Regions from separate parts of the Planococcus sp. BI3 genome, predicted to be linked through region 1. Evidence: riboswitches for the same ligand, from Rfam matches in the RefSeq annotation. Region 1 holds a riboswitch; each other region holds the start of a gene.
What was found. A riboswitch is a leader RNA that binds a small molecule or an ion and turns the genes downstream of it on or off. The one in region 1 is predicted to bind S-adenosylmethionine.
Positions count from the first base shown of each region.

Region 2: it holds a riboswitch for S-adenosylmethionine, as region 1 does, so the genes downstream of both, AC1MEO_RS18680 (methionine biosynthesis PLP-dependent protein) here and AC1MEO_RS10090 (bifunctional homocysteine S-methyltransferase/methylenetetrahydrofolate reductase) in region 1, are expected to answer to the same signal.
Region 3: it holds a riboswitch for S-adenosylmethionine, as region 1 does, so the genes downstream of both, AC1MEO_RS15705 (methionine ABC transporter ATP-binding protein) here and AC1MEO_RS10090 (bifunctional homocysteine S-methyltransferase/methylenetetrahydrofolate reductase) in region 1, are expected to answer to the same signal.

Region 1 is NZ_CM155266.1:2,027,423-2,031,606, reverse strand. It holds gene AC1MEO_RS10095 (DEAD/DEAH box helicase) at 1-1,998, shown strand, start outside; SAM riboswitch class I at 2,204-2,308, shown strand; gene AC1MEO_RS10090 (bifunctional homocysteine S-methyltransferase/methylenetetrahydrofolate reductase) at 2,380-4,184, shown strand, end outside.
Region 2 is NZ_CM155266.1:3,800,411-3,804,594, reverse strand. It holds gene AC1MEO_RS18690 (hypothetical protein) at 293-463, shown strand; gene AC1MEO_RS18685 (LLM class flavin-dependent oxidoreductase) at 542-1,549, opposite strand; SAM riboswitch class I at 2,124-2,224, shown strand; gene AC1MEO_RS18680 (methionine biosynthesis PLP-dependent protein) at 2,300-3,424, shown strand; gene AC1MEO_RS18675 (aminotransferase class I/II-fold pyridoxal phosphate-dependent enzyme) at 3,417-4,184, shown strand, end outside.
Region 3 is NZ_CM155266.1:3,135,018-3,139,201, reverse strand. It holds gene AC1MEO_RS15715 (MetQ/NlpA family ABC transporter substrate-binding protein) at 1-732, opposite strand, end outside; gene AC1MEO_RS15710 (methionine ABC transporter permease) at 745-1,416, opposite strand; gene AC1MEO_RS15705 (methionine ABC transporter ATP-binding protein) at 1,406-2,419, opposite strand; SAM riboswitch class I at 2,488-2,592, opposite strand; gene AC1MEO_RS15700 (carbon-nitrogen family hydrolase) at 2,644-3,432, opposite strand; gene AC1MEO_RS15695 (aminotransferase class I/II-fold pyridoxal phosphate-dependent enzyme) at 3,519-4,184, shown strand, end outside.

The sequences.
Region 1 (4,184 bases):
ATGGTGATCGCATCAAGCAATAACGGCGCGGTTGAAAATATCTCGAAAGAACTGCCGCAGGAAAAAGAAGCAATTCGCCCTCCATCCAAAGAGAACAAAAGTGATTTTCCAGAATATGAAAAGGCCTATGCAGAAAAAGCCGCCGAATTGGCATTTTTTCCGGAGACTGCCGAAAAAATGCTGGGTAAAGATGAGGGAGCTTGGGGACTGTTCTCGGGAGCGCTTGGCAAAGGAAAAAATATTTCTGATTTCAGTAAAGCGCTCATGGGATCGAAGGACGATTCGGACAGACTGATCAGCCAACTGCAGAAGACTGCCGCTGAAAGCAGCGCGAAAGACTGGCAACAGGCGGTAAAAGAATTCAAGGATCTGCATGCGTCAATTGAAGAAAAAAAGGCGAAGTTGCAAGAAGTGGCTGAGCAGTTCAACCAATTTGAAACAACTCAAAAGAGAGTGTTGGAGCTCAAAGCGAAGTTTGATGAAAACAAGCATGAAGAACTTACTGCAGCAGAAAACATTAAGCAATTGGAAATCAAACGGGAGCTGACGGAAAGTGAGTTGGCGGTTTCTCCCAATCTTCCGCTTTTCCAAAAGGTGCTCGGCAAAAAAGACGTGAAAAAAGATGAGATCAAAAAAGAGCTAGCTGAATGCCTCAATGAATTAAAAATACTGCATTCTAGACAATTCACGATTCAACAACAGCAAAAGGAATTGCAAGGGGAACAACAGCAGCTTGAAGAACGGCAGCAATCCTTTCTCAAGAAACTGGCAGATTATGATAAGCAGAGACTGGTTCTGCCAACTGCAGAATATTGGCAGAACCATACAGAAGCTTATGAAAAACGCCAGCGGGAGACAATTTGGCTGACGGATGAGCTGAATTTCGAACGCGGCTTATTGTTCTTGAAAGCAATGGAACTGCATAAGCTATTTCTGGCATTCAATAAAGAAACGGTAACCGTTGCATTGCGCCTATTGATGTCGCGGGATAAATTGAATCTGAATGATGAAGATCACGTCCGTTACCTCAAAAATATGTGGAACGTCATTCATTTGATCACACCGGTCGTGAGTACGACTTTCGCAAGCTTTTCATCGATGTATCGTGGAATAGACAAAGATTTTATTCAATACCTATTCATTGATGAAGCGGGGCAGGCGAGTCCCCAACAGGCAGCGGGTGCTTTGTGGAGATCACGAAAAGCCATAGTGGTCGGAGATCCGATTCAAATTGAGCCGGTGGTGACAATAGATCAGACGATTTTAACGGATATTCGCAAACATTATCAGTTGGAGGAAGATTTTATCGGTATTAGTGCTTCTGTTCAAAGTTTAGCAGATCGAGCAAATCCGAGAGGTACCTGGAAGATGGGCGGAGAATGGATCGGAACACCGCTATGGGTGCATCGCCGTTGCCTGGATCCGATGTTCTCGATCGCCAATGAAATCGCTTATGAAGGGAAAATGGTCTTGGCTGATGAAAGAACCGGAAAAGTTGCCTGGTATAACTGTGCAGGTAAGGCTGTGAATCGCCAATACGTCAGAGAGCAGGGAGACTTGATTGCCGAATTGATTGCCAAACACTGGTCAGCAGAAAGCAAAGAGCCTGATGTCTTTGTTATTACACCGTTCACTGCGGTTAAAGCAGGCTTGCAAGCGGCTGTCCGCAAAAAATTGCAATCATTGGCGATTGATCCCAAAAAAATCACCGACTGGACCAATAAATCCATCGGAACGGTCCATACTTTCCAAGGAAAAGAAGCAGAAATCGTTTATTTTGTAGCGGGGACAGATGCAGACAGTGACGGAGCTGCTCAATGGTCCTGCGCAAAACCCAATCTGCTCAATGTTGCAGTGACACGTGCAAAAAAAGAATTCTACATCATTGCCGACTATCAGCGCTTTTCAAAAAAGACTCATTATGAAACCATTGCGAAATATGTAGCAGTTCTGGAAGTTGAAGCTAAAGTGGAGCCAAGTGGAATCGCTCAATCCTGATGAGGCAACACTAAATCCCCGCAATTAACTTTCTTCGCAGGAGCATTGCCGGAAGTCGCTGAGCTGTTATTCGACAGCTGTTTTTAGGTCTGAATGATACATTGTGAAAAAAATCACAGAAATTTCATTGTTTTTCGACAGATTGGGTTGACCTGTTCCCTAGATACAGGTACCATATCTAGAATACTTAAAACTGAATAGTGAATTCTTATCAAGAGAAGTTGAGGGACTGGCCCGATGAAGCTTCAGCAACCAGCCGAAAGGTCAGGTGCTAAATCCAGCAGGCAAGCAATTGTCTGACAGATGAAAAGGAACGAGTTTGATATCGTAAAGCCTTCTTTTTCATGAAGGCTTTTTTTGTATATATGGGAGGTTGAGCAGATGGGTTTATTAGACGAATTAAAAAATCGGATTTTGACGGCGGACGGTGCCATGGGAACCTTGCTGTATTCGTACGGCATTGAGTATTGCAACGAGGAGTTGAATCTGCAGCGTCCGGAAGTGATCGAGAAGATCCACCAGGATTACATCAAAGCGGGAGCCGATATCATCCAGACCAACACATATGGAGCAAATGCGGCAAAACTGGCCCGTTACGGATTGGAAGAACAGGTCGCGGATATCAACAGAGCGGCTATTGGAATCGCTAAACGGGCGGCGGCACCAGGCGGGCAATTTGTGTTCGGAACCATCGGCGGAATCCGGGGAATCCGTAAAAGCGACGCCACATTGCAGGAAATCATTGCGATGGTCGACCAGCAGGCAAACCATCTGCTGTCGGGTGATCCGGACGGCCTGCTTTTGGAAACCTATTACGATTTCGAAGAGTTGGCGGCGACAGTCAAGCACCTGAAAGGGATGACTGACACGCCATTGATCGCCCAAGTGTCCATGCATGAGCCGGGCATCCTGCAAAACGGTATGTCGTTGAACGATGCCCTGCATCAACTGGAGGCGCTTGGAGCCGATATTGTCGGCGTCAACTGCCGTCTTGGCCCGCACCATACCATCCAGGCTTTTGAAGAAGTCACCTTGCCTGAAAAAGCATTTCTGTCAGCTTATCCGAACGCCAGCCTGCTGGATGTGGAAGATGGCCGGATTGTTTATGAATCGGAAGCGGATTATTTCGGACGCGCTGCTTTGCTATTGAGAGAAGAAGGCGTCCGTTTGATCGGTGGCTGCTGCGGCACAACGCCGAAGCATATTGAAGCGGTGAAAAAGCATCTCGGCAATTTGCCGCCGATCGTCCATAAGGAAGTCACCAAAAGAAAACCGATTGTCATCCGTGAAGCGGAAGTGCTGGAAGTTAAGCCGCTCCATGAAAAAGCTAAAACGGAACGGACCATCATCGTGGAGTTGGATACGCCGCGCCACCTGGATACCACCAAATTCCTGGAGGGCTCGGCCGCTTTGAATGATGCCGGGGTGGACGCCATCACGATGGCGGACAATTCGCTGGCATCGCCGCGCATCAGCAATATGGCGATGGGATCGATCCTCAAACATAAGCAAGACATTCGGGCGCTTGCCCACATCACCTGCCGCGACCGCAACCTGATTGGCCTGCAATCGCATTTGATGGGGCTCGATGCGCTCGGAATCCATGATATACTCGCCGTGACGGGCGATCCGACCAAAGTCGGTGATTTCCCGGGAGCGACCAGCGTCTATGACGTGTCGAGCATGGAATTGATCCAGCTGATCAAAAAGCTCAATGAAGGCATTTCATTTTCCGGCAAGCCTTTGCGGAAAAAAGCCAACTTCTCGGTAGCGGCGGCATTCAACCCGAATGTCCGTGTACTGGACCGGGCAGTGGCAAGACTTGATAAGAAAATTGAAAGCGGTGCGGATTATTTCATTTCGCAGCCGGTTTACACAAAAGAGAAAATCGTAGAAATCCACGAAGCGACCAAACACCTGGAAACGCCGATCTTTATTGGCGTAATGCCGTTGACCAGCATCCGCAGTGCAGAGTTCCTGCACAATGAAGTGCCGGGCATCAAGCTGTCGGAAGATGCACTGGAACGCATGCGCGCATGCGGTGAAGACAAAGAGCGCGCAACCGCAGAAGGCATCCAGATTGCGAAAGAATTGATTGATACGGCGGCGGAGCTGTTCCATGGCATCTACTTGATCACGCCATTTGTCCGTTACGATATGACCGTGGAATTGATTCATTACATCAG
Region 2 (4,184 bases), 1.8 Mb from region 1:
CGCTAAAATGCTTCCAGAATGTCGGAGTGGCCGTCTTTAAAACTGCCTTGATGGGACATTTTTGTGCCCACTAAAAATTTCAAAGCAATCCACAGTGAACCGATTCCAGCAACCTGCCGGAATTCCCGATTGCTGATGGTCTTTTTCTTATGGATTTCTTCGAAATAGACCAGTAAAATCCTAAGCTACTTCCCTTTCTATTTAACAGAATAATCTGTATACTGTAAGTGAGATAGGACTCCGCCTTCATTGTCATATGGCTGCTGATTATGAAACAAGGAGGTTGTTCATAATGGAACGCAAAGTACTCGATCCACGAGAAGCTGAACGTCGTTTAGATGACGATTTCAATGCGGTTCTGAATATGATTGGCGAAGGTTCACCTGATTATGCAGCCTATGAAGAAGACGAGATTCCAAAAGAGCGGCAGCGTGAAGAAGACAAGGCGAAAGACCTTCACTGACGCCGGATGATCACCTCTCCTTATTGGGGAGGTGATTTTTTATGCAACAAAACCCCGTTCACAGAACGGGGTTTTTGCTTAGTCCATCATTTCTGCCACGTAATCATACGACCGCAGGCGATCTTCCTGATGGAAGATCGGCGAGTTGACGATGACTTCGTTGGCTCTCGTTTTTTGGATGAAGTTTTTCAGTTTTTGTTTGACGACATCAGGTGTGCCGACAATCATAGATTCAGAATCCAACTTGTCACGGAAAATCGCAATTTCACGATCCGTCCAAACCTCCTCGAGAACATCAATCGGTGCCTGGAAGGTCGTCGGCTCTCCTCTCATCAACGAAAACATCTGCTGCTGAGAAGAAGTCGCAAGCCATTCAGCGCGCTCCTGTGTTTCTGCCACAATGATATTGACGCCCAGCATCGCGTAAGGCGCTGCCAAAGCCGGAGACGGTTTGAAGTTCTGATGATACAATTGAAGCGCCTGCATCATGTAATCCGGCGCAAAATGGCTGGCGAAAGAAAATGGCAGACCTTTGAGTGCCGCAAGCTGAGCACTGAATCCACTTGATCCTAATAGCCAAAGCGGAATCTTCAGGTTGGTGCCGGGATAAGCCCGTACACGCCCGACCGGATTTTCCGAGAAGTAATTTTCCAGCTCTGCCACCTGCTGCGGGAAATCATCTCCACTGCTCTGCAAGTTTCGTCGCAGCGCATGGGCGGTTGCCTGATCACTGCCTGGTGCACGGCCTAATCCTAAATCAATGCGTCCCGGATAAATGGTTTCGAGCGTACCAAATTGTTCAGCGATAACAAGCGGTGAATGGTTCGGCAGCATGATGCCGCCAGAACCTACACGAATGGACTCTGTCGCGCCTGCAATGTGGCCGATAAGAACCGATGTCGCCGAGCTGCCGATGCCCGGCATATTATGATGCTCAGCCAACCAGTAACGGTTGAACCCTAACTTCTCTACATGCTGTGCCAACTCCACGCTATTCTTAAAGGCCTGTGCGGTTTCTGAACCTTCATTAATTGGTGCCAAATCTAGCACAGCCAATGGTATATTTTCGAATTTCTTAATTGCCATGTCTACTTCCACTCCTATCCTTTCCATTGTAGCGATGTTTCATAAAAACTTCCTTTTTTCTGCTCATCAAAGAAAAGCGGAAGCGCCTGTTCAGCTCTGAAAGGCATAAGGCAGAACAGCAGAGTGGCGTTTTTTGCCACGCCGCTGGGTTGACTTATGATCCGAAGAGCTAGGCGCTGGAGCTGGACAATAAGAAAAGCGCAAGCGATCGTCTTAGACCCGACAGCCAACGGGACTTATGATCCCGAGGGTCTGATCGCTGGAGCTGGACAACACGAAAAGCGCAAGCGCCTGTTCAGCTCTGAAAGGCATAAGGCAGAACAGCAGAGTGGCGTTTTTTGCCGCGCCGCTGGGTTGACTTATGACCCGAAGAGCTAGGCGCTGGAGCCTAGACAAAGAAAAGCGCAAATGCCCATCACTGATGCACAAATACAAATTCATCAATACGCCTTATGTTTTCTTTCTATTTCAACTATTTAAAATTCACCCCTTGCTTTCCTCTGTTAAATGATTTAAGATTAGAAACATCGAAACAGAAACAAGATTAACTTAGAACCTAAACTTAATAAGATATTTCTTATCTAGAGAGACGGAGGGATTTGGCCCTGTGAAGTCTCAGCAACCAGTCTGACGACACGGTGCTAATTCCAATAGGCTGCGCCTAACAGATGAGAAGAATGCGTTTCTAGTCAGGGGCTTTCTTCTTTATTGAAGAAAAGCCCCTGTTTTATTGTTGAGAGGATGAGTGGAATGACAAAACATAGCTTGGAAACTTTATTGGTTCAAATAGGCAATCGCAGCGACGCTGCTACAGGAGCGGTAAACCCGCCCATCTACTTATCAACGGCCTATGAGCATCAGGGACTTGGGCAATCGACCGGCTACGATTACACCCGAACAAAAAACCCGACACGTTCCGTCCTTGAAGAAGGCTTTGCAGAACTGGAAGGTGCAGATGCCGCATTTGCCTGCAGCTCTGGAATGGCTGCCATCCAACTGGTTTTGTCGCTGTTCCGTCCAGGCGACGAAATATTGGTGCCGGAAGATATTTATGGCGGAACCTATCGCCTGCTGGACCATTTCGCATCCGCCTATAATATCCACCCCAAATATGCCGAATTCAAAGATGTACAGGATACAGAAGAAAAAATAACATTGAATACACGGGCGCTCTTTATTGAAACGCCGACCAATCCGCTCATGCAGGAAATTGATCTTATCGCTTATGCGGCATTAGCAAAAAAGCATAACCTTTTATTGATTGTCGATAATACATTCTTGACGCCGTTCTTCCAGCAGCCAATCGAACTGGGAGCAGATATCGTTATCCACAGCGCCACTAAATACATCGGCGGACACAACGATGTGCTTGCCGGACTGGTTGCCGCAAAAGGTGAAAGCATCTGTGAAAGGCTGTCATTCTTCCATAACTCGGTGGGTGCCGTATTGTCACCTTTCGACTCCTGGTTATTGGTACGTGGATTAAAAACCCTGCCGCTTCGCATGCGGCAGCATGAAGCGAATGCAAAAGCCATCGCAGAATTCCTGTTGCAGCAATCAGAGATTTCGGACGTTTTGTATCCAGGAAAAGGCGGCATGTTGTCGTTCCGTCTGCAAGAAGAGGAATGGGTCGGGCCTTTCCTGGAAAATATCGAGCTCATCACCTTTGCCGAGAGCTTAGGCGGAGTCGAAAGCTTCATCACTTACCCTGCCACCCAGACCCACGCAGATATTCCCTTTGAAGAACGCACCAAACGCGGCGTCTGCAACCGGCTATTGCGATTCTCGGTCGGTGTTGAACTCGCTGAAGATTTAATCGCTGATTTGACACAAGCATTTTCGAAATTGAAGAAGGAGGTTGTTGAATATGACTGATCGCATAGAAACCAAGTTTATTCACTCTACCGGAGTTGATCCATTGACGGGGGCTGTCAACGTACCCATTTACTTATCCTCAACATTCCACCAGAAAAGCCTGGATTCATTCGGGCCCTTTGAATACAGCCGCTCTGGAAATCCAACGCGCCTGGCATTAGAGGAAACCATCGCTAATTTGGAAGGCGGCAAACGTGGATTCGCCTTTTCATCAGGGATGGCCGCCATCTCTTCCGCTTTCATGCTCTTGTCTTCAGGCGACCATGTTTTGGTGTCAGAAGATGTCTACGGAGGAACTTACCGTTTCATCACAGAGGTTTTGGATAAATTCAATATCGAATACACTTTCGTCAATATGACCGACTTGAATGAAATGGCCAATGCAATCCAGCCGAATACAAAAGTGGTCTACTTGGAAACACCTTCGAATCCGACAATGAACATTACAGATATCGAGATTGCAGCAAAACTGGCGAAAGCCAATGGCTGTCTGACTTTCGTCGACAATACATTCATGACGCCGCTTTACCAGAACCCTTTGGCGCTCGGCGCGGACATCGTCCTTCACAGCGCGACGAAATTCCTGTCGGGACATAGCGATGTTGTGGCAGGTCTTGCCGTCACAAAAGACGACGAGCTTGGAAACCGCCTCGGCTTTATTCAAAACACATTCGGTTCGGTATTGGGCGCACAGGACTCCTACCTATTGATCCAGGGCATCAAAACTTTAGGCGCCCGTCTCGGCCAGTCATCCGAATCG
Region 3 (4,184 bases), 1.1 Mb from region 1:
CAATTCACTGTCTTCATTTTCAGCATTGACCGCCACAACATTGCGGTATTGCTCGGGCATGTTCTCAAGTGCCAACGCGTCAAGCAGATCCATCTCCGCAGCGATTGCAAAGTTTCCAGGTACTGCCGCTAAATCAGAGCCGTCCACTGCACGCGGCAACTGGCCCGCTTCAATTGGCTGGAACTCCAGGTTTTTCGTATTCGTTACGACATCTCTTTCCGAAGCCTGCAGAACTTCCGCTTCCGGATCCATTTCAACCAAGCCTTCATCCTGAAGCATCAAAAGGGCACGTGCACCATTTACCGGATCGTTCGGAATCGCGATGGTCGCTCCATCTTCCACTGCTTCCAATGAATCGTATTGGTTTGAATAGATGCCCATAGGCGCTGTCGGCACAGTGATCAATGCAGAAAGGTCCATGCTGTTCTCTTTTTCGAAGTTTTCCAGGTAAATCGTGTGCTGAAACAGGTTGGCATCGATATCTCCGCCATCAAGCGCTACGTTCGGCTGAATGTAATCGCTGAATTCCACCAGTTCCACTGTATAGCCTTTTTCCTCCAGGCCAGGTACGATTGCCTTGCTCAGCATGTCGCTGTATGGTCCTGCGGTTGCCCCTAATTTAATCTCTTTCGAAGCTTCTTCTGTCGTTCCTGCAGAGTCGCTTTCTTCTCCGCCGCCGCATGCTGCCAAAACCAATGCACTCGCTGCCAATACTAATCCTAATTTTTTCATGTCATTCTCCCCTTATCGTTTATCGATGGCTTTCGCTGTGTAATCTCCTGCCTGTTGAATCAATTGGACCAGCACAATCAAAATGACGACTGTGACAACCATAATGGTATTGTCGTACCGGTAATAACCGAAGCGGATGGCTAAATCTCCAATGCCTCCGCCTCCCACAACGCCAGCCATGGCCGAATAGGCAACCAGGCTGATGATGGTCAATGTAACACCCTGGATAATGCTCGCTTTCGCTTCAGGAAGCAGAACATCTTTAATGATCATCCACGGTGTAGCGCCCACTGCAATCGCTGCTTCGATGACTCCTTTGTCGATTTCACGGAGTGAGTTTTCCACAATCCGTGCGAAAAAAGGAATCGCTGCAACCGATAAAGAAACACTTGCCGCAATCGGACCGATTGTCGTTCCTGTAATGAATTTCGTCAATGGGATGAGTGCCACCAATAGAATGATAAATGGAATGGAACGCACGATGTTGACAACAAAACCGACCACCGCATTGACCGGCCGATTTTCGAGGAACAAGCCGCGGTCTGTAATGAATAACAGGATCCCCAATGGCAGGCCAACAATCAGCGCCACACCCAATGAAATGCCGATCATCGTCAATGTCTGAAAAAAAGCAGTCTGTATTTCCGGCCACAATTCAATAATCCGTCCCCATTCAATGCCCATTCGGAATCACCTCCACAATTGCTGATCTGCTTTCCATATACTTTAATGCGTCCATAACCGCGGTAGAAGCACCTTTCAACTCCATGATGAAAATGCCAAGAGGCTGTTCCTGAATATACTCAATCGCTCCATGCAAAAAGTTTCCTTTGACCGGATAATTCTGCAGCATATCGGAAATCACACCTTCTCCAGCCACACCGCCTTTGAACAGCACCTTCACCAGCGTACCCGTAAATTCGCTCAGGATATGCTCTGGAACATTGAACGATACAACACTGGAAATGAATTCCTTGGTCAATTCTTTTTGGGGATCGGCAAAAATATCATAGACCTGCCCTTCTTCGATGACGCGTCCCCCTTGCATGACGGCCATGCGGTCACAGATTTCCTTGACGACATTCATTTCATGCGTGATGAGGACAATGGTGATATTCAATTTACGGTTGATGTCTTTCAATAGACGCAAAATGGACAACGTCGTATTGGGATCAAGTGCAGATGTGGCTTCATCGCACAGCAGCACGGCCGGATTGTTCGCCAGTGCCCGCGCAATGCCGACGCGCTGCTTTTGGCCACCGCTCAACTGTGCCGGATAAACATCCCGCTTGTCAGATAAGCCGACCATTTCCAGCAGCTCTTCTACACGGCTTTTGATGCTTTTGGGTGGTGTTCCTGCTGCGCGAAGTGCAAAAGCGATATTGTCGTAAACTGTCTTTTGGCTGATCAGATAAAAATGCTGGAAAATCATGCCGATCTTCAAACGGGCTTTTCGCAGCTGGTCTCCATTCAGTTGGGTCAGATCTTTGCCATCTACTGTAACGCTGCCAGAGGTCGGCCGTTCCAGCAGGTTAATGCATCGGATCAAGGAACTTTTTCCGGCACCGGAATAGCCGACAATGCCAAAAATTTCGCCTTTGCCAATTTCCAGTGAAACATTGTCCACTCCGGTGACTGTGCCATGCTTAGTTGTGTAAGTCTTCGTCAATTTCTCAATCTGGATCATAGCGTCCTCCCGGCAATAAAAAGATGCCTCTTTCATCAAGAAAGAGGCATCGAAAATTTTAAGTTCTCGACTTATCTTCCGGAACGTTTTCACATTCCGCAGGACTTGGCACCTTCCCAGTCGGGGGTTGCCGGACGTCATAGGGCCTACCCCTCGGTCTCTCTTGATAAGTTTACGTTATTTGATTGAATTTTATGTTACAGACATTCGTGCAGAGTGTCAATCTACTTTTTGAACTTTTCATACAATTTCTCACGGCGGTCTTCAAAAACCGGAATCCGCTTCCGGACTTCCTCCACTTCAGCCAAATCGATATCGACGTAAGCGACGCCTTCGTCTTTCTTCATGTCGAGGCGAACTTCTCCCCACGGTGCAATTGCCATCGTGCTGCCGCCGAATTCATTGTTCGGATCGCTGCCGATGCGGTTCACTGCCACAATAAAGCATTGGTTCTCGATCGCGCGCGCCTGCAACAGGATGCGCCAATGGTCAATTCGTGCTTCCGGCCATTCGGCTGATACAAAAATAAGTTTTGCCCCGTTTAGCGCCTGCGCGCGGATCCATTCAGGGAAACGGATATCATAGCAGATGACTCCGCCGTAAACGGTATTTTCCAACTCGAATGTGCCCAGTGATTCGCCTTCTTCAAGGTGGATATGCTCGTCCATCAAACCGAAGCGGTGCGCTTTATCATATTCTGAAACAAGCTTGCCGCTTTTATCGACGACATACATCGTGTTATAGAAACCACCCTTTTTTTTCGTTGAAACAGATCCGCCGACAATATTGACCTTGTGTTCTTTTGCAAAACTCTTCAGCAACTCCACGGTCCGGTTCGAGCTGTCTGCAAGTGTGCCCAGCTCCGTCAATGCGTATCCCGTATTCCACATTTCGGGCAGGACGATCGTTTCCGCTCCACCATCGGCTGCTTCTCTTAAATAGTCCATGACTCGCTGATAATTCAGTTCCGGCTCTCCAAAAGCGATATCCATCTGAACGCATGCAATTTTCATATGTTTCTCCTCCACTAGACAAGTTACCTTCAACTCTATAAGATTTGGGGTAGATGTGCAATTATTTCGAAAACAAGGAGAATTATATGGAATTTTCAAATCGCCTGCAAAACCTGCCTACCCAATTTTTTGCTTCATTGGTCGCTAAAACAAGTAAAGCCATCGCCGAAGGACGCGACGTCATCAACCTTGGCCAGGGCAATCCTGACCAGCCGACGCCCGACCATATCATCAAGGCACTGCAAACCGCAGCGGCTGATCCAAAAACACATAAGTATTCGCCGTTCCGCGGCATTGCTGAGCTGCGCCACGCTGCAGTGGATTTCTACAAACGCGAATACGGCGTGGACATCGACCCCGATCTTGAAGTCGCCATCCTGGCTGGAACAAAAATCGGGCTTGTTGAATTGCCATTGGCGCTGCTGAATCCCGGGGACCTGCTGCTTTTGCCGGACCCTGGCTATCCCGATTACCTGTCCGGGGCCCCACTCGCCGACATCGACTATGAGCTGATGCGGCTAGATCCTGAAAACGGCTATTTGCCGGATTATAGCAAGTTGCCCGAATCCGTCCGCTCAGGTGCCAAGCTGATGTATTTAAACTACCCGAACAACCCGACAGGCGCAGTGGCGAATGGAGACTTCTTTGATGAGACCGTCGCTTTTGCAAAAGACAACGGCATTGCCGTCGTCCATGATTTCGCTTATGGAGCTGTCGGCTTCGAAGGGAAAAAACCGGTGAGCTTCCTGCAA